2 regions of the Allokutzneria oryzae genome follow, and region 2 is predicted to be linked to the other one. Evidence: riboswitches for the same ligand, from Rfam matches in the RefSeq annotation. Region 2 holds a riboswitch; the other holds the start of a gene.

Region 1 (15,582 bases), on a different contig from region 2:
AGCTGTCCAACCTCTTCGAGCTGGACCACCTCGCCACCCGGATGCGGCGCAACAGCGAGAACCTGCTGGTGCTCTCCGGCAACGACCTCACCCGCAGGCTCACCCGCCCGGTCCCGGTCTCCGACGTCGTCGGCGCCGCGGTCTCCGAGGTCGAGCAGTACGCCAGGGTCCAGGTCGGCGCGGCGCCCGACCTGGCGATCCAGGGGCGCGCGGTCAACGACCTGGTGCACCTGGTCGCCGAGCTGCTGGACAACGCGACCGCGTTCTCCGACCCGCAGACCAAGGTCGTGGTGCGCACGGCGCGCACGCGCAAGGGCGAGCTCGCGGTGGAGATCTCCGACCGCGGGGTCGGCATGCCCGACGCCGAGATCCGCGAGGCCAACCAGCGCCTCGCCGAGCCGCCGGACGTCGACGTCGCGGTCTCCCGCCGGATGGGCCTGTTCGTGGTCGGCAGGCTGGCCAAGCGGCACCAGGTCCAGGTCAAGCTGCGGTCCAACGAGGACATCGAGGGCGGCACCACCGCGCTGGTGGTCATCCCCGCCGACATCGTGCAGCCGGTGCCGCCGCGCACCACCACCCTCGGCGGACCGGTCACCGGTGGCTTTCCCGCCGTCGGAGCCCAGCCCAGCACCAGCATGCCCAGCCAGCCGAGCTCCCCGAGCCAGCCGAGCACGCCCAGCCAGCCGAGCACGCCCAGCCAGCCCGCGCCGGAGTTCCAGACCAACTCCCTGTTCGTGCACACCCCGGCGGAGACGAGCCAGGCGTCGAGCTACCCCGGCGTCTCCGGCACACCGCCGCTGACCGTCGGCGACGTGACCAGGGCCCTCGCCCAGGGCGATCGGGCAGAGCCTGCCGCCTCCGCGGAGCCGGCGAGCTCGGCCGAGCCCGCGCAGCCGATGGACCTGGACATCCAGGTCGTCGCGGCCGACGGGGAGCTGGACCCGGCCAAGCCGCCGACGCTGCCGGTCGACGAGCAGCCCGCTCCGGTGTCCTACGAGGACGAGCGGCCGGACCCGAACGGCGAGTTCGACGGCTCGTGCGGGGCCCTGCCGATCGACGCCCCGGCCAACCAGCAGCAGCCCGCGCCCGAGTTCAACGGGACCGGGCCGAAGGGGGGCCAGCGGGAAATGGACGCGCCGACCGAGCGGCTGCCCATCTACGAGGAGATCCTCTCCCAGTGGTTCCAGGCGGCGGACCCCAAGCCCGCCGCGCACCCCAGGGAGATGCCGCTCGGCGAGCCCGCGCTCAGCGCCACCGTCGACGAGCCCCTGGCCACTCCGGCCCCGCCCGCCGAGCAGCCCGCAGCCGAGCAGCCCGCAGTCCAGCAGCCCGCAGCCCAACAGCCGGCGCGCCAGCAGCTCGACGCACCGCTGCCCAAGCGGCAGCGGTCGGTCCAGGGCCAGGACGAGCAGCCGACGGAGATCCGCGCGACCGCCGCCCCGGAGCCGACACCGGTACCCACCCCGCAGCGGGACGCGAGGTCGGTGTGGCAGTCTCCCGGTGACGAGGGTTGGGAGGCGGCGAACGCGCTGCTGAACAACCCCGTCAGCCAGGGCGTCACCTCGGCCGGTCTGCCCAAGAGGGTTCCGAAGGCCCAGCTCGTCCCGGGTTCGGCGGCACCCCGTCCGCAGGCTCCGGCGACCAAGGCCCCACAGAGCTCTCGCACCCCGGACAACGTCCGTGGCAGGATGTCGAGTTTCCAGCAGGGTCTGCGTCGCGGGCGGCATGCCAGGATTGACACGCTGGCCGCCGATCGCGGCCAGTCCGAGCAGTCCGGCCCCGGTCACGGCCGTCAGGACGAGGAGCAGGAGTGAACGAGTCGGTCCAGCAGCCTGGCACCTTCGGTTGGTTGATCACTGACTTCGTGCGCAGGGTTCCCGGTGTCGCCCACGCCGTGGTGGTGTCGGCGGACGGCCTGCTGCTCGCCGGGTCCCAGGGCCTGCCGCGCGATCGCGGAGAACAGCTTGCCGCGGTGTCTTCCGGTCTGGTCAGCCTTACCCAGGGAGCGGCACGGTGTTTCGAAGCAGGCAACGTCGCCCAGACCGTCGTGGAGATGGAGCGGGGTTACCTGTTCCTGATGTCGATCAGCAACGGCGCCTGCCTGTCCGTCCTGGCGGCGCCGAACTGCGACATCGGCCTGGTCGCCTACGAGATGACCCTGCTCGTGGACCGCGTCGGTCAGCAGCTCACGCCGGAGCTGCGTGCGCAGCTGCAGGGCGTCGTGCGCAGATAAGTGAAGAGCCAGGTGGGGTGAGGTCGCGATGACGACGGGACCCGGATTCTCCAGCGACCGCTTCGACTACCGGGAGTGGGCGCTGGGTGGATTCCGCTACGACGAACCTGAGGACGAGCGCGACAACCCCGGCGACGGGCCGCAGGAGAACCCCCTGCTGTCGCCGCGCGACGGTCTCGGCGGCACCGGCCTGTTCGGCGGGCCGGGCGCCGACCTCTTCGGCGGGGGCATGGTCGACGAGTCCCCGATCTCCTCGGTCCCCGCACAGCACGTCCCGGTCGTGCACGAGCCCGACCCGTTCACCGAGTCCGGTTCGCTGGTCCGGCCCTACACCCGCACCGGCGGGCGCACCCGGCCCGACTACGATCTCGCCATCGAGGCGCTGATCTCCACCAGCGACCGCGGCAGGGAGCGGGACGCGGCCGTGCTGCCGGAGCACCGTTCGATCTGCGGTCTCTGCCTGGAGACCCGATCGGTCGCAGAAGTCGCCGCACACTTGCGTTTGCCACTCGGAGTGGTACGCGTATTGATCGGTGACATGGCTGGCCTCGGCCTTGTCATGATCCACCAGAGCGGCTTGGTCATGGGGGACCGGCCGTCCCTTGCGTTCCTCGAAAGGGTGCTCAGTGGCCTCCGCAGGCTCTAACCCCCACACACCGGATACCCGACAGGCCACGACCTCGGCGAAGATCGTCGTGGCCGGTGGCTTCGGTGTGGGGAAGACGACTTTTGTCGGTTCGGTCTCGGAGATCGTTCCGCTGACGACCGAAGCCGTGATGACCGAGGCCAGCGTCGGCGTGGACGACCTGTCCGCGACGCCGGGCAAGGTCACCACCACGGTGGCGATGGACTTCGGCCGCGTGTCGCTGGACCAGGACCTGATCCTGTACCTGTTCGGCACCCCCGGTCAGCACCGGTTCTGGTTCATGTGGGACGACCTGGTGCGCGGCGCCATCGGCGCGGTCGTGCTGGTCGACACCCGCAGACTGGCCGACGCCTTCGCCTCCATCGACTTCTTCGACGACCGGCAGCTGCCCTACATTGTGGCGCTCAACTGCTTCGACGGCATGCTGCACCACCGCGTCGAGGACGTTCGCGACGCGCTGACCATCGACGACTCCGTCCCGATCGTCACCTGTGACGCGCGGACGAAGGAGTCGACCAAGCAGGCGCTGATCACCCTGGTCGAGCACGCCATGCGCCAGTGGATGACGGTCGGCGCCTAGCCGGTTGGCCGCGAGCGGCGCGGGCCGGGTGGTTCCGTTTCGTACCCGTACCGGGATTCGGGAGCGTTCCCTCCCGTTATGAGCACGCAACGGCTCCCTGGGGCCCGCGGTCGCGAGAGCCAAAAAAAGTTCGGGCGGCGATGTCGAGAACGCGTGACTGGCTCCGTCCCTGCGGTGAAGGCGACCGAAACGGGTCGCACCAGAACCGAGGAGAACCACGATGGCCAAGTACCTGCTGCTCAAGCACTACCGCGGCGCTCCGGCTCCGGCCAACGACGTGCCGATGGACCAGTGGACGCCGGAGGAGATCTCGGCGCACGTGCAGTACATGCGCGACTTCGCGACCCGGCTGGAGGGGACCGGCGAGTTCGTCGACGGTCAGGCGCTCGCCCCCGAGGGGATGTTCGTCCGGTACGACGGTGAGGGGCGCCCGCCGGTCACCGACGGCCCGTTCGCCGAGACCAAGGACCTCATCGCCGGCTGGATGGTGATCGACGTCGACAGCCACGAGCGCGCTGTCGAGCTGGCCGGTGAGCTGTCAGCCGCCCCCGGGGCGGGCGGGGAGCCGATCCACGAGTGGCTCGAGGTGCGCCCGTTCCTGGCCGAGCCGCCGACCATCACGGAGTGACCGCTCAGCTGGACGAGGCCCTGCTCCGGAGCCTCACGCCGAGTGTGCTCGGAATCCTCGTCCGCCGCGGAGCCGACTTCGCGGCGGCCGAGGACGCCGTGCAGGACGCCCTGGTCGAGGCCGTCCGCGTCTGGCCGGCTGACCCGCCCCGCGATCCCATGGGCTGGCTGGTCACGGCGGCCTGGCGCAAGTTCCTCGACGCCACGAGGTCGGACACCTCCCGCCACCGCCGCGAGGACCTCATCGACGCCGAACCCGCGCCCGGCCCCGCACCCGCGGTGGACGACACCCTCCAGCTCTACTTCCTCTGCGCTCACCCCTCTCTGACCCCGTCGTCCGCCGTCGCCCTCACCCTGCGCGCTGTCGGCGGCCTCACCACCCGCCAGATCGCCCAGGCCTACCTGGTGCCCGAGGCGACCATGGCGCAGCGCATCAGCCGGGCCAAGCGCACCGTCTCCGGTGTGCGGTTCGACCAGCCAGGCGACGTCGCCACCGTGCTGCGCGTCCTCTACCTGGTCTTCAACGAGGGCTATTCCGGCGACGTCGACCTCGCAGCCGAGGCCATCCGGCTCACCCGGCAGCTCGCGGCCGCGATCGACCACCCCGAGGTGGCGGGGCTGCTCGCCCTCATGCTGCTCCACCACGCCCGGCGCGCCACCCGGACCGCGCCCGACGGCAGCCTGGTGCCGCTCGCCGAGCAGGACCGCGGGCGGTGGGACACCGAGTCGATCGCCGAGGGCGTCGAGATCCTGCAGGCGGCCCTCGCCCGCGACCGGCTGGGCGAGTTCCAGGCCCAGGCCGCCATCGCGGCACTCCACGCTGACGCGCCTACCGCCGAGGAGACTGACTGGGCGCAGATCGTCGAGTGGTACGACGAGCTCACGCGCCTGACCGACAGCCCGGTCGTCCGGCTCAACCGCGCGGTGGCCGTCGGCGAGGCCGACGGAGCGCGCGCCGGGCTGGCGGCGCTCGCGGCGCTGGACGCCTCACTGCCCCGCCACGTCGCGGTGGCGGCGTACCTCCACGAGCGCGACGGCGACCTGGCGACGGCGGCACGGCTGTACGCCGAGGCGGCCCACAAGGCACCCAACCTCGCCGAGCGCGATCACCTGACGCGCCAGGCCGCCCGGCTCAACGCCTGCTGAAGGTGACCCGTCCACGAAGGGCTGCACAAGCGGGAGCCCCGGTCATGTGACCGGGGCTCCCGCTTTGCGCTGTGAGCGGCTGGATCAGCCGATGCCCGCGCAGACGTTCAGACCCTTGATGACCGGCTTGACGGTCAGGGCGCCGAGGACACCGGCGTTGCCGACCTGGACGCCCGGCTTGGCGCTGGCGGACGCGCCGATGCTCGGGGCGCTCACGCAGGCACCGATCTTGTCGAGCTTGGCGCTCGCGGCCAGGTCGACCTTCGCGTCGACCTTGGCGGCCACCTTGACCTTCAGGTCGGCCGCGGAGACCCGCACGCCGGCCTTCACGTCCGCGTCGACGTCAGCCTTCACGCCCGTCTTGGGAGCGGCGGAGCGACCGGCGCCCACGCCGACACCGGCGTCCACACCCGCGTCGACGTCCGCACCGATACCGACCTTGATCGGCAGCCGCACGCCGACCTTGACCGGGAGCTTGACCTTGACGCCCGCGTCCACGCCGACACCCGCGCCGACGCCGACACCAGCGCCGACACCGACCCTGATCGGAGCCTTGACGCCGACACCGACCTTGATGGGCGCCTTGACCCCGACGCCGACCTTCACGTCGCCGCCGACCTTGACGCCGACACCGGCCTTGATGGGCGCCTTCACGCCCACGCCGACATTGACGTCGCCGTCGATGTCCGCGCCGATACCGACCTTGACCGGGAGCTTGACCCCGACGCCGACGTTCGCGCCGACCTTCGCGTCGACGTCAGCGTCCACCGTGGCGGCGCCGGCGTAACCCGCGGACATGAAGAAGACCGACATGGCTACCGCCGCGGTCACCGTTGCGAATCTCCGCGCCAACCTGCTGATGGGCATTCGGGGTTCCTCCTAGATGTGGCGGTCGTCGACCGCCAGGCACTGTCCGATTCCTGCACGCGCCACCCGTGTGGGGCGAGTGAGCGCAGCTACCCACGACGTTAGGGCGCAACGGTGCACTACAACGGGTACAGAGCGACCACAATGGAGGGACAGTGGGCAACTTTCCGGTTGTGCCAGCTCCGGCGTGGGATTACGTGTTATATGTCCACTGTGGACACTTCCGGAGAGTGCTTAACTAGATAAATTGATCACCGCATCGGGTCGCTCCGAAGTGGACAGTCGCTACGGAGGCGCCTACTGCTCCTCGACGACCGCCGCCGAGGTGATCCGGTGCAGGGGGAACCGGCGCACCACGCCGTGCCCGTGGTCGAAGCCCTCCAGCACGCCCCCGGCCACGCTGACCGGCTGCACGATCCGCTGGCTCGCCGTGCCGTGGGAGTCCACGACCCCGATCCACACGCTGCGGTTGGCCGCGGCCGCCTCCTGGAGCAGAGCCATGGTCGCGGCGGTGCCGATGGTCGAGGTGGAGACCGCCTCGCCGCGCGGGGCGTCGGCGGCCCGGTCACCCGCCCGGATCTGCCGCACCACCGACGTGAGCTGCTCGGCGCTCGGCCGCGTCGGCAGGAACGGCCGCCGGGTCCCCCGCGACCTGCCCGGGATGCGGTGCCCGCTGGGGCGCAGGTCCACCACGCCGCCGTCCGGCCCCTCCGCGGCCGGCGCGTAGCCGCAGCCGCGCAGGCCGTCGAGCACCTCGGCCAGCGCCAGCGGGCTGACCAGCACGGTCGGCGCGATCCGACGCAGCTCCAGCCGGGTGATGTCCGGGTTGGCGAGGACCTCGGCGATCAGCGCGGGATCGTCGCAGCGCAGGAACGACCCGGCCGCTCCTCCCCGCAGCTGTCCGTGCTTCCTGGCGATGTCGTCGATCAGGTAGCTCAGTGACTGCGGCACCGGCGTGCGTGACCGCACCTTGAACAGCTCGTGCAGCTCCGCGGCGGAGCGCCCGGCGTCGAGCGCGCGCCGCACGGTGCCCTCGGTGATCCGGTAGACCGTCGCGCCGCCCGCCGACTCCACGTCCGCGACCAGGGCGATGTCCGAGGCGAGCTCCGGTTCGAGCCTGCCGGGCGCGACCACGGTCAGGTCCGCCTGCACCAGCACGTGGTCGATCGGCTCGGGAAGCGCGTCCAGCATGCGCTTGGCCGCTTCGGCCGGACCTTCGTTGAGCAGAGCCGCACCCGCAGTGGACAGGCCGCCGAGCGCGACGACGCCCACAGCGGTCGCCTCGTCCACCGCCCAGCGCACGAGCTCGTCGCGCAGCCGTCCGCCACGCGCCGGGGCCCGCCAGGCCAGCACGGCGACGAGCTCGCCGACATCGCTGACGCACGCGCCCTGCGGCAGGTCCGCCAGCACGCCGAGCACCCGCTTGCGCTCTCTCTCCGCGACCGGCCTGCGCAAGTCGTCCGAGAGCGCGCTGAGCAGCTTGTCCTTCTCGTCCCTGCGCCCGGCGAGCGCGGGCAGCCTCGGCAGCTCCAGCCAAGCACTCGCGAGCGTGGCCCACTGCTGCTCCGCAGGGGCGGCCAGCCACGTGTCGGCGTGCGTCGTCGGAACCCATTCCGGCTCGGTGCCCTCGCTGTGACCGACGAGCGCGGCGGCGAGGGCGAGCTCGGCCAGCAGCGTCGCGCGGGGCTCGTCGACGTCGAGCTCCTTGGCCAGGCGGCGCAGGTCGCGCACGCCGAGCCCGCCGGAGCGCAACACACCCGGTGGTTCGATCGACCAGAGCTTCAGCAGGCCTTCCACATGCCGCAGCAGTTCGAGCGCGGCACCTGCGGCAGTGGAGTCCACAGTGGAGGAACCGCGCTCGGTGGTGGCCAGCGCGGGTTGCTCGACCTGGACCTGGCCCATCGGCCGGTCGCCCCGCAGCAGCAGCCCGAGCTGGCGCGGCAGCTCCACCGTCTCGGGGTCCCTGCGCAGCAGCAGGCCGCGCGCCATCAGGCTCTGCACCGGGTTCTCCGCGCGCTCCAGCGGCACCACGCGGGAGGCGTCCTTGGTGCGGCCGATCGGCGGGCCCGCCGCGAGGGTTTCCAGCAGCCTGCGCTCACCCGCGTCGAGCTCGTCGACGACCTTGGGCAGGTCGAGCTCGTCGAGCTGCGGGGCCGAGCGACCCAGGTTCCCCGGGAACTGGGAGGTGACCTCCACGGCGGAGGGCAGCACGCTGATCGCGGTGTCCGGCCCCCAGGCGACGGCGATCTCGCGCAGCGCGCGCACGGCCTGCTTGGTGCGCGCCGCGGGCACGCCCTTGCCCATCAACCGGTTGATCCTGGTGAGCGGTTGCGGGTCGGTGTCAGCGCCTGCGACGACCAACGCGTCCAGCACGGTGCGGGTGAAGGAGTCCAGGTCCTCGCACGCGCGGACCACGGAGGCGCGCATGCCTGCTCTGGTGGCCAGGACGGTGGTGTCTGGCGGGGGCGGGGTCGCCAGGTCCGGGCGCGCCCGCAACAGCTCGACGAGAGCCTGTTCCTCCTGCGCGCGCAGCCAGTCGACGAGAGAGTGACCGGACATCGGTACCACGTTATATGCCGACGATTTCGCTGCCTATGGGCGCGCGCCGGGCCGGGGCCGCATCAGGCACACTGAGCGGGTATTTCCCGAGTTGAGGAGGAGCCGTGGCCAAGGCCGCCCGTCGCCCCGAGCGCATCGACCCGACCTGGCCTGGGGAGACCGCCGACGGTCATCACCCGGTCAGCGAACTCGCCAGCCACCTGCAGGGCGCGCAGTCCCCCTTCGGCGAGATCACCTTCCCCGCCGAGGACGTGCACTACGAGCACCCGGTCACGGTCATCAACAAGTAGCGGCGACGCGCGCCCGTCACGGCGGGCGCGCCGCCACGGCTTTCCGAGCCGTGCGAGTGCCGGAATCCTCCGAGGTCTAGGCTGTGCGCACCGCTGAGCAGCACTGACCGGGGAGGGTGCAATGCCGGTACCGGGGCCGGGTTATTCGATCACCGTGCGTGTCGAGGCGCCGCCGTCGGCGAGCGCCGCCGGCGACCTCACGAGCTCCATCGGCAAGGTCGGTGGCGTGATCACGGCCTTCGACGTCGTCGAGTCGCACTCCGACCGCGTCGTCGTCGACATCACCTGCAACACGCTCTCCGGCGACCACGCCACCGTGATCACCGACGCGTTGTCGCTGCTGCCGGGCGTGACGGTCCGCAAGATCTCCGACCGCACCTTCCTGATGCACCTCGGCGGCAAGCTGGAGATCGCCTCCAAGGTCGCCCTCCGCAACCGCGACGACCTCTCCAGGGCCTACACGCCCGGCGTCGCCAGGGTCTGCCAGGCGATCGCGGCCAACCCCGAGGACGCGCGCAGGCTGACGATCAAGCGCAACACCGTCGCCGTGGTCACCGACGGCTCCGCGGTGCTCGGCCTCGGCAACCTCGGCCCGGCCGCCGCGCTGCCCGTGATGGAGGGCAAGGCGGTGCTGTTCAAGAAGTTCGCCGGTGTCGACGCCTGGCCGATCTGCCTGGACACCCAGGACACCGAGGAGATCATCCGCACGGTCGAGCTGATCGCCCCGGTCTACGGCGGTATCAACCTGGAGGACATCGCCGCCCCGCGCTGCTTCGAGATCGAGGCCAGGCTGCGGGAGAAGCTGGACATCCCGGTCTTCCACGACGACCAGCACGGCACCGCGATCGTGGTGCTCGCCGCTCTGCGCAACGCCCTGCGCGTTGTCGGCAAGAACATCGAGGACTGCCGCATCGCGGTCTGCGGCGTCGGCGCGGCGGGCTCGGCCATCATCCGCCTGCTGCTGAAGCAGAAGCCCGGTGACATCGTCGCGGTGGACATCGACGGCATCGTGCACACCGAGCGCGACGGCCTCGTCGACGAGAACCTGCGCTGGATCGCCGAGAACACCAACTCCACCAAGATGAGCGGCACCCTGCACGAGGCGCTGGTCGGCGCGGACGTCTTCATCGGCGTCTCGGCGCCCAACCTCTTCGGTGCCGACCAGGTCGCCACGATGGCCGAGAACCCGATCGTCTTCGCGCTGGCCAACCCGGACCCGGAGGTCGACCCGCTGGAGGCGCAGAAGCACGCGGCCGTCGTCGCCACCGGTCGCAGCGACTACCCGAACCAGATCAACAACGTGCTGGCCTTCCCGGGTGTCTTCCGCGGCCTGCTCGACGCGCACGCGCACACGATCACCGACGACATGCTGGTCGCGGCCGCCAACGCCATCGCGGACGTGGTCGACGGCGACCGTCTCAACGCCTCGTTCATCGTGCCGAGCGTCTTCGACGCGGCGGTCGCGCCCGCCGTCGCCGAGGCCGTCCGCGCGGCCGCTGTGCAGGCGAAGGGCTAGAACGGCGTGGCGGAGGAGCTGACCCACGTCGACGAGGCCGGAGCGGCCAGGATGGTCGATGTGTCCGACAAGCGGCCGGGCGCCCGGCTCGCCGTCGCCACCGGTGTGCTGCGCACCACCGAAGAGGTCGTATCGCTGCTGCGCAGGGACGGACTGCCGAAGGGCGACGCCCTGGCCACCGCCAGGATCGCGGGGATCATGGGTGCCAAGCGCACGCCTGACCTCGTCCCGCTGTGCCACCCGATCGCGCTCGCCGGTGTGGTCGTGGACCTGGCGGCGGAGGGCTCCGACGTCCGGATCACCGCGACCGTCCGCACCACGGACCGCACCGGTGTGGAGATGGAGGCTCTGACCGCGGTCACGGTCGCCGGGCTCACGCTGCACGACATGGTCAAGGCCGTGGACCCCGCCGCGACACTGGACGCCGTGCGCGTCGAGCGCAAGGAAGGCGGCAAGACCGGCCTGTGGACCCGTCCGGAGGACCGGTGAGCGCGCGCACGGCCCGCGTGGTCGTGGCCTCGAACCGCGCGGCAGCCGGCGTCTACACCGACCGCACCGGTCCGGTGATCGAGTCCTGGCTGAGCGCGAAGGGCTACGAGGTGCCCGCGCCCGTGGTCGTCCCTGATGGGGACCCGGTCGCCACGGAGCTGCGCGCCGCGATCGCGGACGGCGTGGACGTGGTGGTCACGACGGGCGGGACCGGCATCTCACCGACCGACGGCACGCCGGAAGCGACCCGCTCGGTGCTGGACTACGAGATTCCGGGCCTCGCCGACGCGATCCGCGCCCAAGGCCTGCCGAAGGTCCCGACCGCGGTGCTCTCGCGCGGAGTCGCCGGAGTCGCGGGCCGGACCCTCGTGGTGAACCTGCCCGGCTCGACCGGCGGAGTGCGGGACGGGCTCACCGTGCTCGACGGGGTGCTCGACCACGCGGTCGACCAGCTGAGCGGAGGTGACCACGTGACACGAGCCGACTCTCCGGCCCAGGTGCTGCGGGCAGTGGTGACCGAGTCCCCGCTCGACGTCGCCGAGCACGCCGACCTGGTGTCGAGCCGCACCGCGGGCGCCGTTGTCACGTTCTCCGGCGTGGTCCGCGACCACGACGGCGGCCGCGAGGTGCGCGAGCTGGAGTACTCCGGCCATCCGAGCGCGGAGAAGGTGATCGCCGAGGTCGCCGCCGACGTGGCCGCCCGGCACCCGAAGGTCTTCGCGCTCGCGGTCAGCCACCGCATCGGTGACCTCGGGATCGGTGACTCCGCCCTGGCGTGCGCGGTCTCCGCGTCGCACCGCCGCGAGGCCTTCGTCGCGTGCGCTGATCTTGTCGATGAGGTCAAGCTACGGCTCCCCATCTGGAAGCGCCAGCTCTTCGCGGACGGGACCGAAGAGTGGGTCAACTGCCCGTAGCTCGCCGGAGACGAGCGAAAGGCCCCGGCCATTGCTGGCCAGGGCCTTTCACCAGGACGTGCTCAGCACATCGTCACTTCAGGTCGAGCTGCTGACCGACGATGATCAGGTTGGCGTCCTTGACGACGTCCTTGTTGCGCTCGAACAGCGCCTTCCAGCCGCCCTCGACGTTGTTCGCCGCGGCGATCTTGGACAGCGTGTCACCGGCAACAACGGTGTAGTCGGCACCGTTCTTCTCGATCTTGACCGGAGCGGTGGCGGCCGGCGCGGGGGTCGCGGCCTTCTTCACCGGAGCGGCCTTCTTGGTGACCTGCTTCTTGGACACGGGCTTGGCCTTGGTGCTGCCACCGCCGCCACCGCCGTTCGCCCAGCCGGTCTTCTTGGTGCAGCCAGGCCACTGGTTCGCGCCCCTGGCGTTGTAGAGCCGCTGGGCAATCTCGGTCTGCTGGGCAGCCGTTGCCTGGTGGGCGTTCTGACCGTAGGCGCCGCCACCGTAGGCCAGCCAGGTCGACTGCTTGAACTGGTACAGACCGGAGTAGCCGTTGCCCGTGTTGATGCTTGCGTTGCCGCCGCTCTCGCACTTGGCGAGGGCATCCCAGTTGGGGGTGGCGGCCGAGGCGGTGCCTGCGGTCACAACGAATGGCGCTGCGGCCACGGCGCCGGCGACTGCCAGGCGGGCCACGTTGCGACCGGTGGTGGACTGCTTGCGGTGCTTGCCTCGGTAAGAAGTCATTTCTCTCTCTCCTACCGCGCCTGCGAGGTGAGCTGTCGGGTTCGGGCTCTGTCGGGGAGGGCCCGGCCGGTCGGGACCGGCTTCACCCCTAGGGCGCTCGGGACGCCCGGGAAGTGGTTCCCCCGCTCCTGTCCAGAAGTTGTCTTTCCGCTCGGGGTCGTTGACCGGAGACCTGCTGGACAGGATTTGGCGCGTCAGCTCTCCGGCACTGCGTCGGTTGGGTTTCGGGGCCAACCGAGAAGCGACCGTACGTAACCGCGGCGGGGAACCCAAACGTCTCAGAGTGTGGCCGTCGTCACAGTAACGCGAAGGGGGTGTTTTACGATCGAGGAGGTTTAGGCAGCTGGAGGCACCGTTACCGGGTCGTTTCCAACCCAGGATCAATTACCGTATGTGAGGTCTGGGTCACGTGGGTGACGCCACCAAGTGGCGTAGAAGTACAACCCTTCAGCCCCTTGTGAGGAACGCTCGCAGTCCGGACAGATCGTCGGTGTTGAGGTGATCCACCCCAGAGGTGACGAGTTCTCGCCAAATCGCTTCGCGTTCGGGTCCCGGCGAGTCGGGCGTCGCCCAGAACCGAACCCGCTGGCCGGCCCGGTGCGCGGTGGCCACGATCTCGCGAAGCTTCGCCCTCTCAGCAGCAGGCATCGGACCGACGCCGTTCCACGTGAACAGCTTCGTCCAGTTGTCCGAGACCAGGGCGGCGAGCTTGGCGTCCGAACCGGGCCCGAGGTCCGCCGCGTCGGTCATCCGGCCGTCGTAGAACGCCAGGCGGTGCCGCTGACCGCTCATCAGCTGACGTGGCCGGTCGCCGGAAACAACCACGTCAACGGCACCGCGAACGACCTTGCCGGACACGTACTGGCTGAACATCCAGGAGTACCTCGGCGAGCGAAGCACCCGGTCCAGCTCTGCGTAGGTGGCGGCGCCGGTGTTCTTCAGGTCGATGAGCAGCTGGAACAGTCCGGGGCGGCCGGGGTGCACACGGCCGTGGTTGGCGATGACCTGCTGGCGCAGCGGCTCCAGGTACAGGGACTGAAGAGTGCGGTCCGGCCGCAGGTCGTCCGGGTCGTGCCCGACGAGCAGGGCGCCGTCCACCAGGTAGATGTCGGCCTCGACGCTGGTGAAGCCGTTGGCGAGGGCGTCGAGCAACGGACGCGTGTGCTCGTAGTCGTTGTGTGCGTGTGCCTGCGGAAGCGGCTTCACGCGGGAAGGCGCCGCGATGCCCGGCGCGGTGGCGCTCGCGAGCACTCCGAAGATCGTCAGCAGTAGTACCGCGATGCGACGGAATGCCTGCACGGCCACCTCCTCGAACGGCGTCGACGGCTCGGACGCTAAGCGCTCGGGATGGACCTGCGGTGAACGCCGAAAGGCCGGTCGTCGAGCGCGGGACGACCGCTTGAGGGACGTTCGTCACTGTGGGCGGGTTGCTCACGTGGCGCACAACACGTTAGTGGCAGTTGGTGACGGCCCGATAACGGGGGGTCGCCAACCGTCCGTCAGGCACCGCTGAACGGACCCCGGACGGCCATCTCGTTCCGGTCAATGCCCCAGAGAACGCGTACTCCGTGTCGCCGCGCCTCACCAGCAGCGATGCTGTGAAGGCCGCCATGTAATAGAGGTAGGCGCTGACGAGTCGAGTCGGCACCGTCACAGGTCTGGGGAGACCTGACACGACCGGTGTGTAGCCGGGAGAACGGGGGATGTTTCGTGGGTAGGAGCGCGCGCGAGCGGGGGGCTGCCACGTTGGCAGTCGAGTTCAAGGTCCTCGGATCTCTGGAGGTCTGGGTTGACGGTCACATTGTTCCGATCAACGCGCCCAAGCAGAGAGTTGTCCTTGCCGCCTTGCTGCTTCATGCCGGGCGACCGGTTCGGACGAGTCAACTGGTCGAGTACCTATGGGGAGACAACGCGCCGAAGGACTCACACAACGCCGTCCAGACCCATGTGACCCGCCTTCGGCGAGCGCTCAGTGTTGCGGAGCTGATCCGAACCGTCGAGGGTGGCTACTTCGTAGATGTGGACCCGGACCGCGTGGACTTGCTTCGCTTCCGCAGCCTTGTCGCCCGTGCTTCTGGCGAATCAGGCGAGCTGAAAGCGGAGACGTTGCGTGAGGCAGTTGGACTGTGGCGCGGCCGTCCTCTTCTGGATGTGCCGTCCGATGAGCTGAGGGACGCCGAGTGCCCGGCTCTGGAAGCCGAGCTTCTACAGGCGCTTGAGTGGCGTATCGATGTCGATCTGAGCCAGGGGAGGCATGGCTCGGTCATTGGAGAGTTGCGTGCGCTGACGGCGGAGTACCCGTTTCGTGAGCGGTTCTGGGGACAGCTGATGCTGGCGTTGTACCGCTCGGGGCAGCAGGCCGAGGCGTTGGCGGCGTTCCGTGATGTCGTGCAGCGGACGGGGCTGGACCTGTCGTCCGAGGTTGGAGCCGAGCTTCGCGAGCTCCACCAGAAGATGCTCACGGGCGAGGTTGAGCAGGCCGCGGAGCCTGACGTCGAGGCTCGGGTTGTTCCGCAACAGCTACCTGCCGATCTCGGTGACTTCGTGGGAAGGGCGGAGATGATCGAGCATGTGGTGAGCCTGCTCGATCCTGAAGCCGAGGGTGCTCGACTTGTTGTCGTGTCGGGGCCGCCGGGGGTCGGTAAGTCGGCGTTTGCTGTTCGTGTGGGGCACCGGGTCAAAGACCGCTTCCCGGATGGCCAGCTGCATGTGAACCTGCATGGGTATTCGAGGGGTGTTACCCCGACGGCCGAACAGGTGCTGGCCCGATTTCTCCGAGCGCTCGGGACGAGGCCACAGGAGGTTCCCACCGAGCTGGAGGAGCAAGCGAAGAAACTCCGGGCGACGATGGCGACCAGGCGTGTGCTGGTGGTCCTCGACAACGCGGCAGATGCGGAACAGGTGCGTCCTTTGCTTCGGGCGCTGCCCGGTTGCTCAGTGTTGATCACCAGTAGGAACGAGCTCCGCGCTCTGGCGGGCGAG
Region 2 (15,582 bases):
ATCGCCGGGATCATGAAGTCCCCGAGGTAGACCTCCCACGCGGGCCACAGGCGGCTCATGCCGTCGGTCCACGCCATGTACCAGTCGGGCTGCGAGCCCGCGGAGACCTGCGCGGCGTTGTACGGGCCGAAGTTCCAGATCGGGTTGATCTGGAAGACACCGGCCATGATCACGATCACGCCCGTGGTGACGGCGAAGAAGCCACCGGCCTTGGCCGCGAACAGCGGCAGGATGCGCACGCCGACCACGTTGTTCTCGGTGCGCCCGACACCGGGGAACTGGGTGTGCTTCTGGTACCAGACCAGCGCGAGGTGCGCGGCCACCAGACCGAGGATGATGCCCGGCAGCAGCAGGATGTGGATCGTGTAGAGGCGCGGGATGATCTCGGTGCCGGGGTACTCCCCGCCGAAGAGCGCCCAGTGGATGTAGGTGCCCAGGACCGGGATCGAGAGCACGATGCCGGAGCCGATGCGCAGGCCGGTGCCGGAGAGCAGGTCGTCGGGCAGCGAGTAGCCGGTGAAGCCCTCGAACATGCCCAGCACGAACAGCAGGATGCCGATGACCCAGTTGACCTCGCGCGGCTTGCGGAACGCGCCGGTGAAGAACACCCGGAGCATGTGCGCCACGATCGCGGCCATGAACAGCAGCGCCGCCCAGTGGTGCACCTGACGGGCGAACAGGCCGCCTCGGACCTCGAAGGAGATGTCCAGCGCGCTCTCGAACGCGCGGGACATCCACACGCCCTGGAGGTTGGTGAACGAGCCGTTGTACTGGACCTCCTCCATCGAGGGGTCGAAGAACAACGCGAGGTAGGTGCCCGACAGCAGCAGGATGATGAAGCTGTAGAGGGCGATCTCACCGAGCATGAACGACCAGTGGGTCGGGAAGACCTTGCTGATCTGGCGGCGCAGGCCGGACGCGGGGTGGTACCGGTCGTCGGCCCACTTCGCAGCCCCGCCGACCACCTTGCTCGCGGCGCTTGCCGACTTGGTCGGCGTGGTGATGGAACTCATGACTTACGCTCCCAGTAACCGGGGCCGATCGGCTCGATGAAGTCGCCGCGCGCGATCAGGTAACCGCTCTCGGGGTCAACCGTGATCGGCAGCTGCGGCAGCGACCTGGTCGCCGGGCCGAAGATCGGCTTGGCGTAGGTGAAGACGTCGAACTGCGACTGGTGGCACGGGCAGAGCAACCGGCCGGTCTGCTGCTCGAACAGCGAGGTCGGGCAGCCCAGGTGGGTGCAGATCTTGGAATAGGCGTAGTAGTCGCCGTAGTTGAAGTCCTCCTGGCCCTTGCGCTTGACGACCTTCTGGCCGGGGCGCAGGCGGATCAGCATGACCGGGCTGTCGGAGCGGCGGACGCCCTTGATCAGCGCGTGCTCGTCGTTGCGCTCGGACTCCTTGAACGGGAAGACGGTCTCGAAGCCGCCCGCGTCCAGGTCCTCCGGCCGCACCAGCACGACCTTGTGCGGGTCGCCGACGTCGCGGCGCAGGAAGACCTTCTCGCCGTTCTCCGAGCTCCAGCCGGTGACCAGCAGGTCGGACTTGTCGCCCTTGGCCCACGGGTTCTTCACCAGGCCACCGAGGGCGAACACGCCGACGCCGAGGCCGAACACCCCGGCCGCCGCGCCCGCCGTGCGGGTGATCAGCTTGCGCCGGGCGAGGCCGCTGTGCGCGCCCGCGTCGGCCAGGATCGCCGCGGTGGTCTTCTGGTCGAACTCGCTGGAGCCCTCGCCGTGCCGCTGCTGCACGGCGGTCTCGTCGGGCAGCAGCTTCTTCGCGTAGGCGATCACGCCGATGCCCAGCGCGAAGACGCTCAGACCCAGGGTCACGCCCAGCATCGGGGTGTGCAGGTCGTAGAGGAAGCTGCCCGAGGTGTCCGGCGTGCGGTACTCGTGCGGCCACAGGAAGTAGACGGCGATGAAGCCGAGCGCGGAGACGATGGCCAGGGCGAACCAGAAGGCAACGCCCCGGACCGCCCGCTTCTCGGCGCGGGTGCCCGGCACCGGGAACCGCTCGACCCGGCGCTCGATGACGACGTGGTCCGCCGCGAGACCGGCGGCGACGAGCTCGTCCCTGCTCATCTCAGCGAGTTCTGCCTCGCTCGGGGTGCGCTGCTGCTCGCTCATGCCTTGCTTCCCATCCACACGGTCACGCCGATCAGCGCGGCGAGCCCGATGATCCACGCGATCAGACCCTCGGTACCGGGGCCGAGGCCGCCGAGAGAGTTGCCGCCGGGGTTGTTGTTGCCGTCCGTCACCGACTTGACGTAGGCGATGATGTCCTTCTTCTCGTCCGGCGAGAGCTGCCGGTCGGAGAACTTCGGCATGTTCTGCGGACCGGTGAGCATCGCCGTGTAGAGCTGGTCCTCGGTCACGCCGTCCAGGTGCGGGGCGAACTTGCCCGAGGACAGCGCGCCGCCACGACCGGTGAAGTTGTGGCACGAGGCGCAGTTGAGCCGGAACAGCTCGCCACCGCGGGCCGGGTTCTCACCGCGCAGCGCGGCGCCGGACTCCTGGGGTCTCTGCGGACCGCCACCGGTGGACTGGATGAACGCCCCGAGCGCGTCGATCTGCTCCGGGGTGTACTTCTCGGGCTTGCGCTGCGCCTGGGCCTCCTGGCGCACCATCGGCATCCGGCCGGAGGAGACCTGGAAGTACACGGCCGCCTCGCCGACGCCGATCAGGCTCGGACCCCGGTCCTCGACACCCTGCAGGTTGGCGCCGTGGCAGGTGATGCAGGCGTTGTTGTAGATCTGCTCACCCTGGCGGACCAGGGCGGGATCGTCGGCGGCCTGCGCCTTGTGCGGCTCGGTCACCGCGCCGGAGTACAGCGCGCCCGCTCCGACGAGAGCGACACCCAGCGCCAGCAGACCGGAGAGCCGACGCCGCAGCTTGGTGCGCGGCCGGCGGTTCCGTTCTGCGCCACGTCCTCCCGCTCCCGCGGAGGCGGCGTCTTTCCTGGTGGTCATGTCTGCGGCAACCCTTGCTGTCGAGTTCGGGGCTCGTTGAGTGCGTACCGGGTGTCGGTGCCACTGGTGGCACCGCGCCGATGGTGGGTACGCACGTCAGGGAATGAGGTAGATACAGGCGAAGAGGCCGACCCAGACGATGTCGACGAAGTGCCAGTAGTAGGACACGACGATGGCCGCCGTCGCTTGCGCCGGGGTGAACTTGCTCAGCTTGGTACGGGCGATCAGGAACCCGAAGGCGATCAGACCGCCGATCACGTGAAGGCCGTGGAAGCCGGTGGTCAGGTAGAACACCGTTCCGTAGGCGGAGGACGAGATGGACGTGTGGTGCTCGGTGACCAGCGTGATGTACTCGCCGACCTGGCCGCCCACGAAGATCGCACCCATGATCAGGGTGATCGTGTACCAGAGGCGCAGGCCGAACACGTCGCCCTGCTCCGCCTTGAAGACGCCCCACTGACACGTGAAGGACGACGCCACCAGGATGACGGTGAAGAACAGGGCGTAGGGCAGGTTGAGTTCGGTGGGCGCGGGAGGCCACGCGCCCTCGTTCTGGGCCTTCACCGTGAAGAACATGGCGAAGAGACCGGCGAAGAACATGAGTTCGCTGGAGAGCCAGACGATGGTGCCCACGCTGACCATGTTGGGACGGTTCAGCGAGTGCACCCGTTGGCCGATTGAGGGCGCTGCCGTTGTCACGCGACGCATTATGGCTTGCAGGGATTGCGCCTGCAGGGGCGGGTCCACGGCAAGTCGTCGCAGTGTCCGGGCACACACGGTGAGTCAGAGCGTCCACACGCGCCGTGAGCGTCCGGAGCGGAGGCGCTGCCGCGGTGTCGGGGAGGCGCTATAGCATCGGGCCCGGGTTCGGTGGAGCGGGTCGTTCCCGTTCGTTCCTACCGCAGCCTCGGGCGCGTTCCGAGCGCGGTCACTCCACCGGGGGAGGCCCCCAAGACGTTGACCGGGACAGTGATGTCGGGAGGACACCCGCCGATGAGCACGCAGGCCATGACCGTTCTGGTGTTCAGCCACCGCGCCGAGGTGCGTGAGGCGATCATCACCGCAGTGGGCCGCAGGCCCGCCCCCGACCTGGGGCGGGTGCGCTACATCGAGGCCGAGACCGTGGCCGAGGTGCTCTCCGAGATGGACTCGGGCGCGATCGACCTGGCGATCCTGGACGGCGAGGCCCAGCCCACCGGCGGCATGGGGCTCTCCCGCCAGGTCAAGAACGAGATCGACGCCTGCCCGCCGGTGATCGTCGCGGTCCGCCGCAAGGACGACCGCTGGCTGGCCACCTGGTCCCAGGCGGACGCGGTGCTGGTGCACCCGCTCGACCCGCTGGCGTCGGCGGAGACCGTGGCCGAGGTGCTGCGCTCCCACCGGCTGCCCGCGGTGCGCGGCTGAGGACGGCGCGGTGATGGCCGGCACCGAGAGCACGTGGCCCGCGCTGCTGGGCAAGCTCGTCGGCGGGCAGCACTGCTCAGCGCAGGAGACCCGCTGGGCCATGGACCAGGTGATGTCCGGCAACGCGACGGTCGCCCAGGTGACCGCGCTCGCGGTGGCACTGCGCGCCAAGGGCGAGACCGCCGAGGAGGTGGCGGGCATGGCCGAGGCGATGCTCGACCACGCCCGGCGGGTGCGGGTGGACGTCCGGGCGGTGGACATCGTCGGCACCGGCGGCGACCGCTCCGGCACGGTCAACATCTCCACGATGGCCTCGATCGTCACGGCGGCGGCCGGGGTACCGGTGGTCAAGCACGGCAACCGCGCGGCGTCCTCGCAGTGCGGAACGGCCGACGTGCTCGAAGCGCTCGGCGTCGCGATCGACCTGCCCCCGGCCGGGGTGGAGCGCACCGTCGCCGAGCTGGGCATCGGCTTCTGCTTCGCGCCGGTGTTCCACCCGGCGATGCGCCACACCGGCCAGATGCGCAGCGAGATCCGCATCCCCACGGTCTTCAACCTGCTCGGCCCGCTGAGCAACCCGGCCCAGCCGTCGGCGGGCCTGATCGGCTGCGCCGACGCGAGGATCGCGCCGCTGATGGCGGAGGTCTTCGCCGAGCGCGGGCACAGCGTGCTCGTGGTCCGCGGCGACGACGGGCTCGACGAGCTGACCACGACCACGACCAGCTCGGTGTGGGTGGTCACCGACGGCCAGGTGCGCGGGGAGACGCTGGACCCGGCCGAGCTCGGCGTGCCGACGTGTGATCCCGCCGACCTGCTCGGCGGCGACGCCTCGGTGAACGCGCTCGCGGTGCACAAGCTGCTCAGTGGCGAGCGCGGCGCGGTGCGCGATGCCGTGCTGCTCAACGCCGCGGGCGCGGTGGCCGCGTACTCCGGCACCTCCGACAACCTCGTCGCGGACCTGCGGGCCGCGATGGACCGGGTCGCCGAGGCGGTGGACTCCGGTGCGGCGGCGCGGCTGCTGGAGTCCTGGGCGCGGCGCTCGACCGAACTGCGCGCTGAACTCGTCCGCTAGACCACCGAGTTGCCGAGGAGCACACCCGTGATCAACGCCATCGTCCTGATCCAGGCCGAGGCCGGCGCCATCCCGGAGATCGCCCAGGAGATCGCCGACATCAACGGCGTCACCGAGGTCTACTCCTGCGCGGGTGACGTGGACCTGATCGCCCTGGTCAAGGTGCCAACGCACGAGGACCTCGCCGACATGGTGCCCGGCCGCATCGGCAAGGTGGACGGGGTGCTCAACACCGACACCCACATCGCCTTCCGCTCCTACTCCAAGCGGGACACGGAGGCGGCGTTCTCCATCGGCCTGGACGACTGAGGTGTCCTCCCGCTTCCGGGACCGGCAGGTCACGGCGTGGGAGTTCACCGACGAGGTCCTGGTCCACTGCCCGCGCTGCCGGGGCAGGGCGGTGCTGGTCCCGCCACCGGGTACGTCCACGGCGGACAGCCGGTGGCGGCGTCGCCTGGTGTGCCCGGCCTGCGGCCACGCCGAGGACCTCACCTCGCACGTGGTCGCCTACCCGGGCAACCAGGGCCGCCCCGACCTGTGCGACCCGTTCGACCTCGGCCTGCGCCTGTTCCTCCAGGTCCCGTGCCGCGGTGAGGTCCTGTGGGCCTTCAACCACGCGCACGTGGACTACCTGGAGTCCTGTGTTGCGGCGTCCCTCCGTGAACGTTCCCGGAGGCCGGACGCCCCGAACGCCTGGCACCGCCGCATGACCATGACGGCCAAGCTCCCCGCCTGGGTCAAGTCCGCCAAGAACCGCGACGAGGTCCGCCGAGCCCTGGCCCGCCTCCGCGCCCTGTAGACCTCGTGCGGGTGGGTCGTCCTGCCAGTTAGTCCACTGTGGACGTTCGCGTGGCCGCGCGAGCGCGGCTCCTGTGAGTCACCCAAGCGGTGAGATGACCGTGCCCTGGTCAGAGGCCGTCCCGCAGGACATGGTCCAGTCGTGCACGCCCCCGGTGGCTCGCGATTCTCGGGGCGCGGAGGTTCCGCTGCGCAGGTCTTGGTGGGCGTGATTCTCGGAGCCGCGGAGACCCCGGCGCCTGTCCCGATGGGCGAGATCGTCCGCAGGGGTGGCCATGCCGCAGGAGGGGTCCTCGACGAGGGGTGCCGGCGTGGTCGGCGGGCGAGGGTGGCTTTCGCCCGCGTGGGGGACCCCCCGATTCAAGGGTGCGGTGACCGGGCGGGTGGGCGCAAGCTGTGGGCCGCTGTGGGCGGATTTCCTTTCACCGCACCACGTTCCGTCCAGTGCTGGTCGTGGGCAGGGAACGGTGACGCTCAGCCGCCCAGCCACCCAGCCGGGTCAGTCGGGGAGGCGGTGGGCTTCGCGGCCGGCTTCGGCGCGGGCAACCCAGGGGCGCCAGGACGCTGCGGCGCGGGCTGGTTCCGCCCAGGGCACGTCGCAGTGCACCAGGCGCGTTCCCGGGCGCTCCAGCCAGCGCAGCACGACCGAGACCTCGTCGGCCGGGGCTCCGCGCAGTGGGCCGTCGTCCGGCAGGACCGTCTCCGCCGAGGCGATCAGCGCGTCCACCACCGGCATCGGCCGCACTCCGCGCCGCGCCGTGCCCGCCGAGGCCAGCCTGCCGTGCCTGATCACCGCGAAGTCCCAGCCGCCCGCGCCGTCCGGTCGGGCCGCCACCAGTTCGGCGAGCGCGGCCAGCGTCGCCAGCCGCTGACCTCGGTCCAGCGCGCGGACCAACGCGATCAGCCGGTCCCGCTCCGCGCTCGCCTTCTCGAAGCGCTCCGCGACGGCCAGCCGCTCCAACTGTTCGGCGAGCACCGCCAGCGCGTCCACCGACTCGCCGGTGAACAACCGCCGCACCTCGTGCACCGCGGGTGCGTAGTCCTCGACGGTCTGCCTGCCCGCACACGGGGCCTGACAGCGCCCCAGGTCGGCCAGCGCGCACGGTGCGCCTTTCGGTGCGCGAGCCGGAATCCGTTGCGTGCAGCGGCGAACGGGGAGCGCGTCTTGGAGCGCCTCCACGGCTTCCGTCGCCGCGCCGTGGGAGGAGAACGGTCCGAAAGCGCCCGCTCTCGGGCTCGACACGACCGACAGGCGTGGGAAGGCCTCCTCGGTCAGCACCACCCACCAGCGCCGGTGCGGGTTGGTGGACCGGCGGTTGTACCGAGGGCGGTGCGCCGCGAGCAGCCGCAGCTCGCGCACCTCCGCCTCCAGCGAGTGCGAGCAGACCACGACGTCCACCCGCTCGGCGATGCCGACCATCTCGCGCACCCGGCGACGTCCTTCACTCGCCGTGAAGTACTGCCGCACCCGGCGCCGGAGATCGCTCGCCGTGCCGACGTAGAGCACCTCCTCGCGCGGGCCGCGGAACAGGTAGACACCGGGCGCGTGCGGCAGGTCCCTTGCCAGCTCCCGTTTGCGGCGCTGCGCCGGAGTGACCTCCGGCAGGTAGCCGATCAGCTCCTCCAGCGTGTGCACGCCGAGCCCGCCGACCCGTTCCAGCAGCCCGTGCAGCACGTCCACCGTGGCGCGGGCGTCGTCGAGGGCCCGGTGGGTCGGCGTGGTCGTCGCGCCGAACAGGTCGGCCAGCGCGGACAACCGGCAGCTCGGCGCCTCCTCCCTGGTCAGCACCCGCCGCGCCAGCCGGACCGTGCACAACGTGGTGCGGCGTGGCCAGGTGTGGCCATGTCGTTCCGCCGCCGCGCGCAGGAACCCGATGTCGAACGCGGCGTTGTGCGCGACCAGCACCGCCTGGCCGACGAACTCCAGGAAGGCGGGCAGCACGCTCGCCATCGTGGGCGCGCCGGTGACCATCGCCTGGGTGATTCCGGTCAGGGAGACAATGTTCGGCGGAATCCCACGTTCGGGGTCGACCAATGTGCCGAACTCGCCGATCACCTCGCCGCCGCGGACCTTCACCGCGCCGATCTCGGTGACCGCGTCCTCGGCCGCGCTGCCGCCCGTGGTCTCCAGGTCCACCACGACGAAAGTGGTCTCGCGCAACGGGGTGCCCAGCTCGTCGAAGGAGAGCTGGGCGTCCTCGGGCTCGCGCGCGGCGCCACCGGCTGCCGTGATCGTCATCGGTGATGACGCTAGGCCAGGGGTCTGACAGGCTCGCCCGCGACCAAGCCAGCTGTGTCCTCGGCGGGCCAGGCCGTAGCCTGGGGCGGTGTCAGCCCACGAACAGCCATCCGGTGGCGAACAGCCTGATCCGGGCGACCGGCGGTCCACGATGGACGGTCAGCCGGCCGTCGCGGGCGAAGACCCGCTCGCGGGGTCGAGCATGGGCGATGTGGCTGGCTCCGACGAAATCTCGGACTGGGGCGGGATTCCCGACCCGATCCGCGCCCGCCTCGCCGAGCTCGCCGCGGAGGCGCTCGGCACGCTGCCCAGGATCGACGTCCCGCAGACGCTGCGCGCGGTCGCCAAGTTCGCCCCGGCCAAGCGCGCCCGCCTCGGTGCGGGGCCGCTGCTGGCCGCGCTCCGCGACCACCAGGGCTTCCGCACCGCGGTCGTCGAGTGGTGCCGCGAGCACCGGCCCTCGGTGCTGGAGCTCACCCCCTCCGACGCCGTGGCGTCGGGCGCGGCGGCGGTGCTGACCGGCGCCGAGACGACCCAGCTCTACATCGAGCTGGTCGCGCGGCGCACCGAGGACGCCCACCTGCGTGCCGAGCGCGACACGGCGATCACGAAGGCCGACAAGCTCGTTGCGGAGACCGAACGGCTGCAAGCCGAGCTCGACGTGGCCAAGGGCGCGGTGGAGCGGGTGAACACCGACCGCGAGGCGGAGCTGGAGAAGCTGCGCAAGCGACTCCGCGAGCAGGGCGTTCGGCTCAAGCAGGCCCGGGACGAGGCGGCGGCCGCCGCCGAGGAGCTCGAACGCAGCAGGGCCGAGTTCGCCGAGGAGACGAAGGCGCTGCGGGCCGCGAGGGACCGCGAGCGCGAGCGCGCGGAGCTGGAGCGCAACCGCGCGGCGAGGGCCAAGGAGGACGCGGAGATCGCCCGCCAGTCCGCCCGGGAGGCCCGCCAGGCCGACGAGGTCCGGTTGGAGCTGCTGGTCGAGACCCTCTCGGGCGCCGTGACCGGGCTGCGCCGTGAGCTCGCGCTCGGCGGCAGCGGGCCGCGCCCCGCCGACATGGTGCGCGGCGCGACGACTGCTCAGGGCACGGTGGGCCGCGTCGAGGACCCGGCCGCGCTGGACCGGCTGCTGGCGTTGCCCAGCGTGCACCTGGTGGTGGACGGCTACAACGTCACCAAGACGGGCTATCCCGACCTGACCCTCTCCGACCAGCGCGAGCGGCTGAACCAGCAGCTCGCCGCCCTCGCGGCGCGGACCGGGGCCGAGGTCACGGTCGTCTTCGACGGCGCGGGCGTCGTCGCGGTGCCGCAGGCGCCGCCGAGGGGGGTCCGCGTCCTGTTCAGCGATCCCGGGGTGCTCGCCGACGACGTGATCCGCGCGTTGGTCACGGCGGAGCCCGAGGGAAGGCCGGTGGTCGTGGCCACCTCCGACCGGGCGGTCGCGGACTCGGTGCGTCGCCGCGGGGCCCATCCCGTTCCCTCGGCGGTGTTGATCGCGCGCCTCGGACGGGTGTGAGACGCAGGTCTCTTTCGACTTTGCCGGAGCCGCCCCCTAAGCTCTTCGTTCGAACATATGATCGAACGGAGGTGGACGGCGTGATCGTCGACTGCGACGGCTGCGAGCTGCGGGGCGATGCCTGCCACGACTGCGTCATCGCGGTGCTGATCGGTGTTCCGCCGGAGGTGCCGCCGCGGCCGGGACTGACGGAACCGCAGGTGGCGGTGTCCGTCGCGGTGGACGCGCTGGCCGAGGCCGCCGCGCTGCCGAGGCTGCGGCTGGTGCCGGTCAAGGGGCGGATCCACGTCGAAGCCGAACGGTCGGGAGATGACGCTGAACGGGAGCGCCTGCGGGTCGGCTGATCAGAGCAACCGGTCACAAGGCGCAGCGTTCGTTACGCCGAACGATGCCTTGTGCGCATTTTCACGACTTTCTCTTGGGGGCCTGTGGACGCCAGGTCTCACGTTTCGTAACCTAGCCGAGATTTCGCGGCCAGCAGCCGTCCACAGCGGACGGCTCCGCGTCATCACCGCCGAATCGGCCAGTCGGGGTGCCGAACCGGGGACCCAGTGAGTTGGGGTGAGTCCGGCCCAGCGCCGGTAGGGCAGCTTCGGGCCCGAACCCGTCAGCTAACCCGGTAGGCGGTCGAAGCACGAAGGAGCAATGCGTCGACGTGGCGTCGAACCGACTGAAGCGCACGATGCGTGGGGCACTGACCGCCAGCGCTGTTGCCGTGGCCGTGAGTATGGTTCCGGCGACTCCGGCACTCGCAGACCCGGACACCCCCGCCAATGCCTCCGAGGCCCTCAAGCAGCTCAAGGCCCTCAGCGACGAGGCCGAGAAGCTCACCGAGGAGCTGCACAAGGCCAACGACGACCTCAAGGCCAAGGAGGCCGAGGTCAACAAGGCCAACGAGGAGCTCGTCAAGGCCAACGCCGCAGGTGACCTCGCCAGAAAGCAGGAAGGCGAGCTCCGCGGCCAGGTCGACCAGCTGGCCAGCTCCTCCTTCCAGGGCACCCGCATCAACCACATCAGTGCCCTGCTGTTGAGCAAGTCCCCCAACGAGTTCCTCGACAAGCTCTCCGTGGTCGACCTGATCACCAGTGAGAGCAAGGACTCGATGGACAAGCTCAACGCCACCATCGAGCAGGCCAAGACCGCCGCTCGCCTTGCCGACGAGGCCAAGGCCAGGGCCGCCCAGGCGGCCGAGGCCTCCGCGAAGATCAAGACTGATCTGGAGAACCGCAAGAAGGAAGCGGCCCAGAAGCAGGAGAAGGCCAAGCAGCAGCTCGACCGGCTCAGCTCCGCGGAGAAGAAGAAGCTCGCGGACCAGGGGCTGGACGTCGACCTGTCGAACCTGCCGGACGGCGGGATCGGCGCGGCGGCCCTGAAGATCGCCGTGACCCAGAAGGGCAAGCCCTACGTGTGGGGCGCCGAGGGCCCGGACTCCTACGACTGCTCCGGCCTGACCTCCTGGGCCTTCGGCAAGGTGGGCGTCAAGCTCCCCCGTTCCAGCGCCGCGCAGTCCAAGGTCGGCGCCGTCGTCCCGATGAACAACCGGGACGCGTGGCGGCCGGGTGACCTGCTCTTCTTCGGGCAGAAGGTGCACCACGTCGCCATCTACGCGGGCAACGGCATGCAGTTCCACGCCTCGACCAGCGGCCAGCCGCTGAAGTTCGACAAGGTGCAGAGCGGTCTCTCCGGCGTTCGCCGGATGGGCTGATCTTCCGCTCAGTGATCACACTTCGAGGCCGGTCCCCCTAGTGGGCTACCGGCCTCGAAGCATTGCTGGCCCTACCATTCCCGTGTGTTCAGGCACGGCCGGTACCGGAACTGGTTGGTCGCGGCAGTCGCCGCCGTTCTCCTAGCAGGGCTGACGGTGGTCTCCATGCCGTCGGCCGACCCCGTCGTGTCCGTGGAACCGGCCCCGTCACTGGACCCCAAGGGCCGCCCGGCCCCGCCGGACACGGCGGTCGAACCGTCGGTGGAGCTGGGCCGCAGCCGCATCTCCTCGGTCACCGGCCTGCTCCGCCGCCGCGCCGAGGCCGTGCAGAACCGCGACCTCAACGCGTTCATGGACACCCTCGACCCGCTCGGCGACCCCAAGTTCCTCGCCACCCAGCAGGCGATGTTCGCCAACCTCGGCGGCGTGCCGCTGCGCGAGTGGCGCTACCGGATCGACTCCACCGACTCGCTGCCGGAGCTCGACTCGCTCTTCGGCCCGCGCCCGCCGGACGAGCTGTGGGCGCCCCGCGTCGAGCTCAGCTACGCCTTCGAGGGCGTCGACCGCGCCGCGACGAGCCGCCCGATGGGCTACCTCTTCGCCAGGCGCGGCAACGACTGGTACCTCGCCTCCGACACCGCCCTCGCCGACCGCGGCCGCAAGACCTGGCGCGGACCGTGGGACTTCGGCCACTGCCGCGTGCTGAACACCGAGTTCGGGATGATCCTCAGCCACGGCGGCAACCAGCAACTCGCGAACCGCGTCGCGGACGAGCTCGACGCGGCGATCCGCGCGGTCTCCGAGGTGTGGGGCCAGCAGTGGACCCAACGCGTCGCGGTGATGCTGCCGGAGACCACAGCGGAGCTCCAGGCGATGGTCGGCACGGAGTTCGCCGTCGACGCCATCGCCGCGGTCGCGGTCGCCGACCGGGTGGACCACGACAGCGACATCGTCGAAGGCGCCCGCGTGGTCTTCAACCCCCGCACGGCCTCCCGCCTGTCCGCCAGCGCACTGCGCGTGGTCCTCCGCCACGAGATCACTCACATCGCGGCCCGGTCGGACACCGTGGACGGTGCGCCGATGTGGCTGCTGGAGGGCTTCGCCGACTACGTCGGCTACCGCGACAGCGGCATCTCACCGCGCGAGGCCGCGCCCGACCTGACCAAGCAGCTCCGCGTCGCAGGCCCACCGTCGGACCTGCCAGTGGACGCCGACTTCCGCGCGGGCGGCAGCCGCCTGGACATGGCGTACCAGACGGCCTGGACGACGATGCTCTACCTGTCGCAGCGCTACGGCGAAGCCAAGGTCGTCGAGCTGTACCGCCGCCTCGCGGGCGTGGGCAAGGTCCCGGACGCGGTGGTCGACGGGGTCCTGCGCGACGTCCTCGGCGCCGACCGCGCCGAGATCGTCAAGGGCTGGGGCCAGTTCCTCCGCAAGACCTTCGGCTGATCAACCCCGCCCACCGTGCTCCGCGACGAGCCTGTCCGCCGCATACCGCCGCAGCAGCGTGGGGAAGTGGAAGCTGTCCGGCGCGGAGTTCTGGATCAGGTTCGCGTCGGCGAGCCGGTCCAACGCGGAGATGACCGAAGCGATGGGAACTCCGGTCAGGTTGGCGGCTTCTTGTGCGCAGAAGTCGGTGGCCTCGGCTCGCGCAAGGGCGGTGAACACGTGCTGGGCTTCGGGGGTCAGCGCGTTGTAAGACAGGTCGAACACCGTGCGCAGCGCCGCCTCGCCGTCGCCGTCGATCGCCAGCTCCGACAGCCAGTCCACCGTGCGCAGTTTGTCCACATAGGACTCAACGGTGTCGTTGCCGCAGGCGATGTTCGTTGCCGCGATGCGCACCGCCAGGGGAAGTCCACCGCACAGCTCGACGAGCGTGGTCATCGCCTCGGTTCGTTCGGGCCGTTCGAGCAGTGACGTCATCAGTGTCAGCGCGGAGTCCTGGCTGAGCACGTCCATCCGCAGGCGGTGCGAGCTGTGCGACGCCGCCAAGCCGCGAAGTTCGTTGCGGCTGGTCACCACGACGGCGCAGCGCGCGGAAGTCGGCAGCAGCGGGCGGACCTGGTCGCTGTTCGCCGCGTTGTCCAGCACTATCAGCACGCGGCGTCCCGCGACCAGGGATCGGTACCGCGCGGAGAGCCCCGCCTCGTCGGAGGGCAGGTCCTCCGGCGCGACCCCGAGCGCACGCAGGAACCCGGAGAGCACCTGGGTCGGCGGGACCGCTAATTGTTGTGCGTGGCCGTGGAGATCCGCGTAGAGCTGCCCATCGGTGAACGTCTCTTCGAGGCGGTGCGCCGCGTGCACCGCGAGGGCGGTCTTGCCGACTCCCGGCGGGCCGGAGACCAGGACGACCGCGTCCCTGGCCGCGAGGTGTGCGGTGATCGTTCTTAGCTCAGACGTGCGCCCGACGAGTTCGCCGATGTCCGCGGGGAGCTGGCAGATCGGCCACCAGGTGGTTCGTTCCGGGGCGGTCGGGACGAGCAGGGCGTGTTCGCCACGCAGGATCGCCTTGTACAGCCTCCTCAGTCCCGGACCTGGTTCCTGACCAAGGCTGCTGGTAGGTCTCCAGCGCCGCGGCCTGGTTGCCGCACTGGTAGAGCGCCAGCATCAACTGGCCCCGCAGTCGCTCGTCCAGCGGCTGCTCCGATGTGAGGTACTGCAGCTGGGGCAACACTTCCACGTGCCGTCCGCAGCGGAGCATGAGCTCGGCCCTGCGGTCCGCCGCCGCCCTCCACTCCGCGTTCAGCCGCACGACCTCGGCCTGGTGCAGCGCCACCGAGTCCACATCGGACAGTGGAAGGCCGCGCCACTCGGCCAGGGCCTTGTCCAGCAGGTCGAGCTTCGCCCCGACGTCCTCCTCCCCGGCGGCGCGCCGGACCAGGGCGCGGAACCGGAGCAGGTCGAGCTGGTGCTCCTGGACCCGGACCTGGTACCCCTCCGGCAGGGTCTCGATCACCGACGGGGAGCCGAGCAGCGCCCGCAACCTGCTCACATACGTGTGCACCACCGCTCGCGCGTTGTCCGGCGGCGCTTCTCCCCAGAGACAGGTGACCAACCGGCGCACCGGCACTCCAGCGCCGGGAGAGGTGAGCAGGCACGCCAGCAGCACCCGGTGCTTGGCCGCGCTGATGGGCTGTTCGCTGCCTCGGCGAGACACCATGAGCCCGCCGAGGACGCCGAACCGCAGGTCCCTGCTCACGTCGGGGCGTCCACCCTGAACTGCCGGGCACCCTGCAACGCCGCCAGGCCGCGAAGGTCGTTCTCGCTGGTCACCAGCACGGCGCAGCCCGAGTCACCCGGAAGCAGAGTGCGCACCTGGTCGGGGCTCGCCGCTCCCTCCAGCACCACCAGCACGCGGCGTTTGGCCAGCAGCGACCGGTAGAGCGCCGTGCGCTCCTCGGCTTCCGGAGGAACCTGGTCCTCGCGGACACCGAGCGCCAGGAGGAAACCGACGAGCACGGTGGCCGTGTCCCCGTCGAGCTCGGCGTGCAGTTGGCCTCCGGGGAACGCCGGGCTCGCCCGGTGCCCGATCCTGGCCGAGAGCTCCGTCCGGTCGTTGCCGGGAGCGCTGGTCAGCACCACCAGCGGCACCGTCGGCCGGTCGTCCGGGTTGACCAGCAGCTCGGTGATCTCGTCCACCAGCGCGGCCCGGCCGGGCAGATCACCGGGGTCTGCTGGCAACTGGGCGGGCACGATGACCGGTGGGTGGGGTGGCTGTGGGTTCATCGGCAGCGCGCCGGTGCGGATGCCCTCGTGCACCGCGCGGAGCTCCGCGCCGGTGTCGATGCCCAGATCGTCGGCGAGCAGCCTGGTGACCTCGGCGTATGCCGCGATCGCATCCTGTCGGCGGTGTGAGCGGTACAGCGCCACCATCAGCTGGC

What was found. A riboswitch is a leader RNA that binds a small molecule or an ion and turns the genes downstream of it on or off. The one in region 2 is predicted to bind cyclic di-AMP.
Region 1: it holds a riboswitch for cyclic di-AMP, as region 2 does, so the genes downstream of both, ACFFQA_RS33615 (transglycosylase family protein) here and ACFFQA_RS00735 (NlpC/P60 family protein) in region 2, are expected to answer to the same signal.

Annotation. Positions count from the first base shown of each region.
Region 1 covers NZ_JBHLZU010000030.1:38,838-54,419, reverse strand. The annotation lists gene ACFFQA_RS33675 (sensor histidine kinase) at 1-1,814, shown strand, start outside; gene ACFFQA_RS33670 (roadblock/LC7 domain-containing protein) at 1,811-2,233, shown strand; gene ACFFQA_RS33665 (DUF742 domain-containing protein) at 2,262-2,879, shown strand; gene ACFFQA_RS33660 (GTP-binding protein) at 2,860-3,459, shown strand; gene ACFFQA_RS33655 (YciI family protein) at 3,680-4,087, shown strand; gene ACFFQA_RS33650 (RNA polymerase sigma factor) at 4,096-5,232, shown strand; gene ACFFQA_RS33645 (hypothetical protein) at 5,317-6,063, opposite strand; gene ACFFQA_RS33640 (helicase-associated domain-containing protein) at 6,397-8,658, opposite strand; gene ACFFQA_RS33635 (hypothetical protein) at 8,763-8,948, shown strand; gene ACFFQA_RS33630 (NAD-dependent malic enzyme) at 9,070-10,464, shown strand; gene moaC (cyclic pyranopterin monophosphate synthase MoaC) at 10,471-10,953, shown strand; gene ACFFQA_RS33620 (molybdenum cofactor biosynthesis protein MoaE) at 10,950-11,867, shown strand; gene ACFFQA_RS33615 (transglycosylase family protein) at 11,941-12,600, opposite strand; cyclic di-AMP (ydaO/yuaA leader) riboswitch at 12,602-12,755, opposite strand; gene ACFFQA_RS33610 (phosphatidylinositol-specific phospholipase C/glycerophosphodiester phosphodiesterase family protein) at 13,048-13,899, opposite strand; gene ACFFQA_RS33605 (AfsR/SARP family transcriptional regulator) at 14,347-15,582, shown strand, end outside.
Region 2 covers NZ_JBHLZU010000002.1:67,449-83,030, forward strand. The annotation lists gene qcrB (cytochrome bc1 complex cytochrome b subunit) at 1-1,013, opposite strand, end outside; gene qcrA (cytochrome bc1 complex Rieske iron-sulfur subunit) at 1,010-2,128, opposite strand; gene qcrC (cytochrome bc1 complex diheme cytochrome c subunit) at 2,125-2,970, opposite strand; gene ctaE (aa3-type cytochrome oxidase subunit III) at 3,067-3,678, opposite strand; gene ACFFQA_RS00700 (hypothetical protein) at 3,964-4,374, shown strand; gene trpD (anthranilate phosphoribosyltransferase) at 4,388-5,446, shown strand; gene ACFFQA_RS00710 (Lrp/AsnC family transcriptional regulator) at 5,474-5,755, shown strand; gene ACFFQA_RS00715 (TFIIB-type zinc ribbon-containing protein) at 5,757-6,245, shown strand; gene ACFFQA_RS00720 (DEDD exonuclease domain-containing protein) at 6,744-8,483, opposite strand; gene ACFFQA_RS00725 (NYN domain-containing protein) at 8,635-9,996, shown strand; gene ACFFQA_RS00730 (hypothetical protein) at 10,077-10,340, shown strand; cyclic di-AMP (ydaO/yuaA leader) riboswitch at 10,499-10,638, shown strand; gene ACFFQA_RS00735 (NlpC/P60 family protein) at 10,712-11,701, shown strand; gene ACFFQA_RS00740 (basic secretory protein-like protein) at 11,786-13,150, shown strand; gene ACFFQA_RS00745 (NB-ARC domain-containing protein) at 13,151-14,206, opposite strand; gene ACFFQA_RS00750 (AfsR/SARP family transcriptional regulator) at 14,094-14,900, opposite strand; gene ACFFQA_RS00755 (AfsR/SARP family transcriptional regulator) at 14,897-15,582, opposite strand, start outside.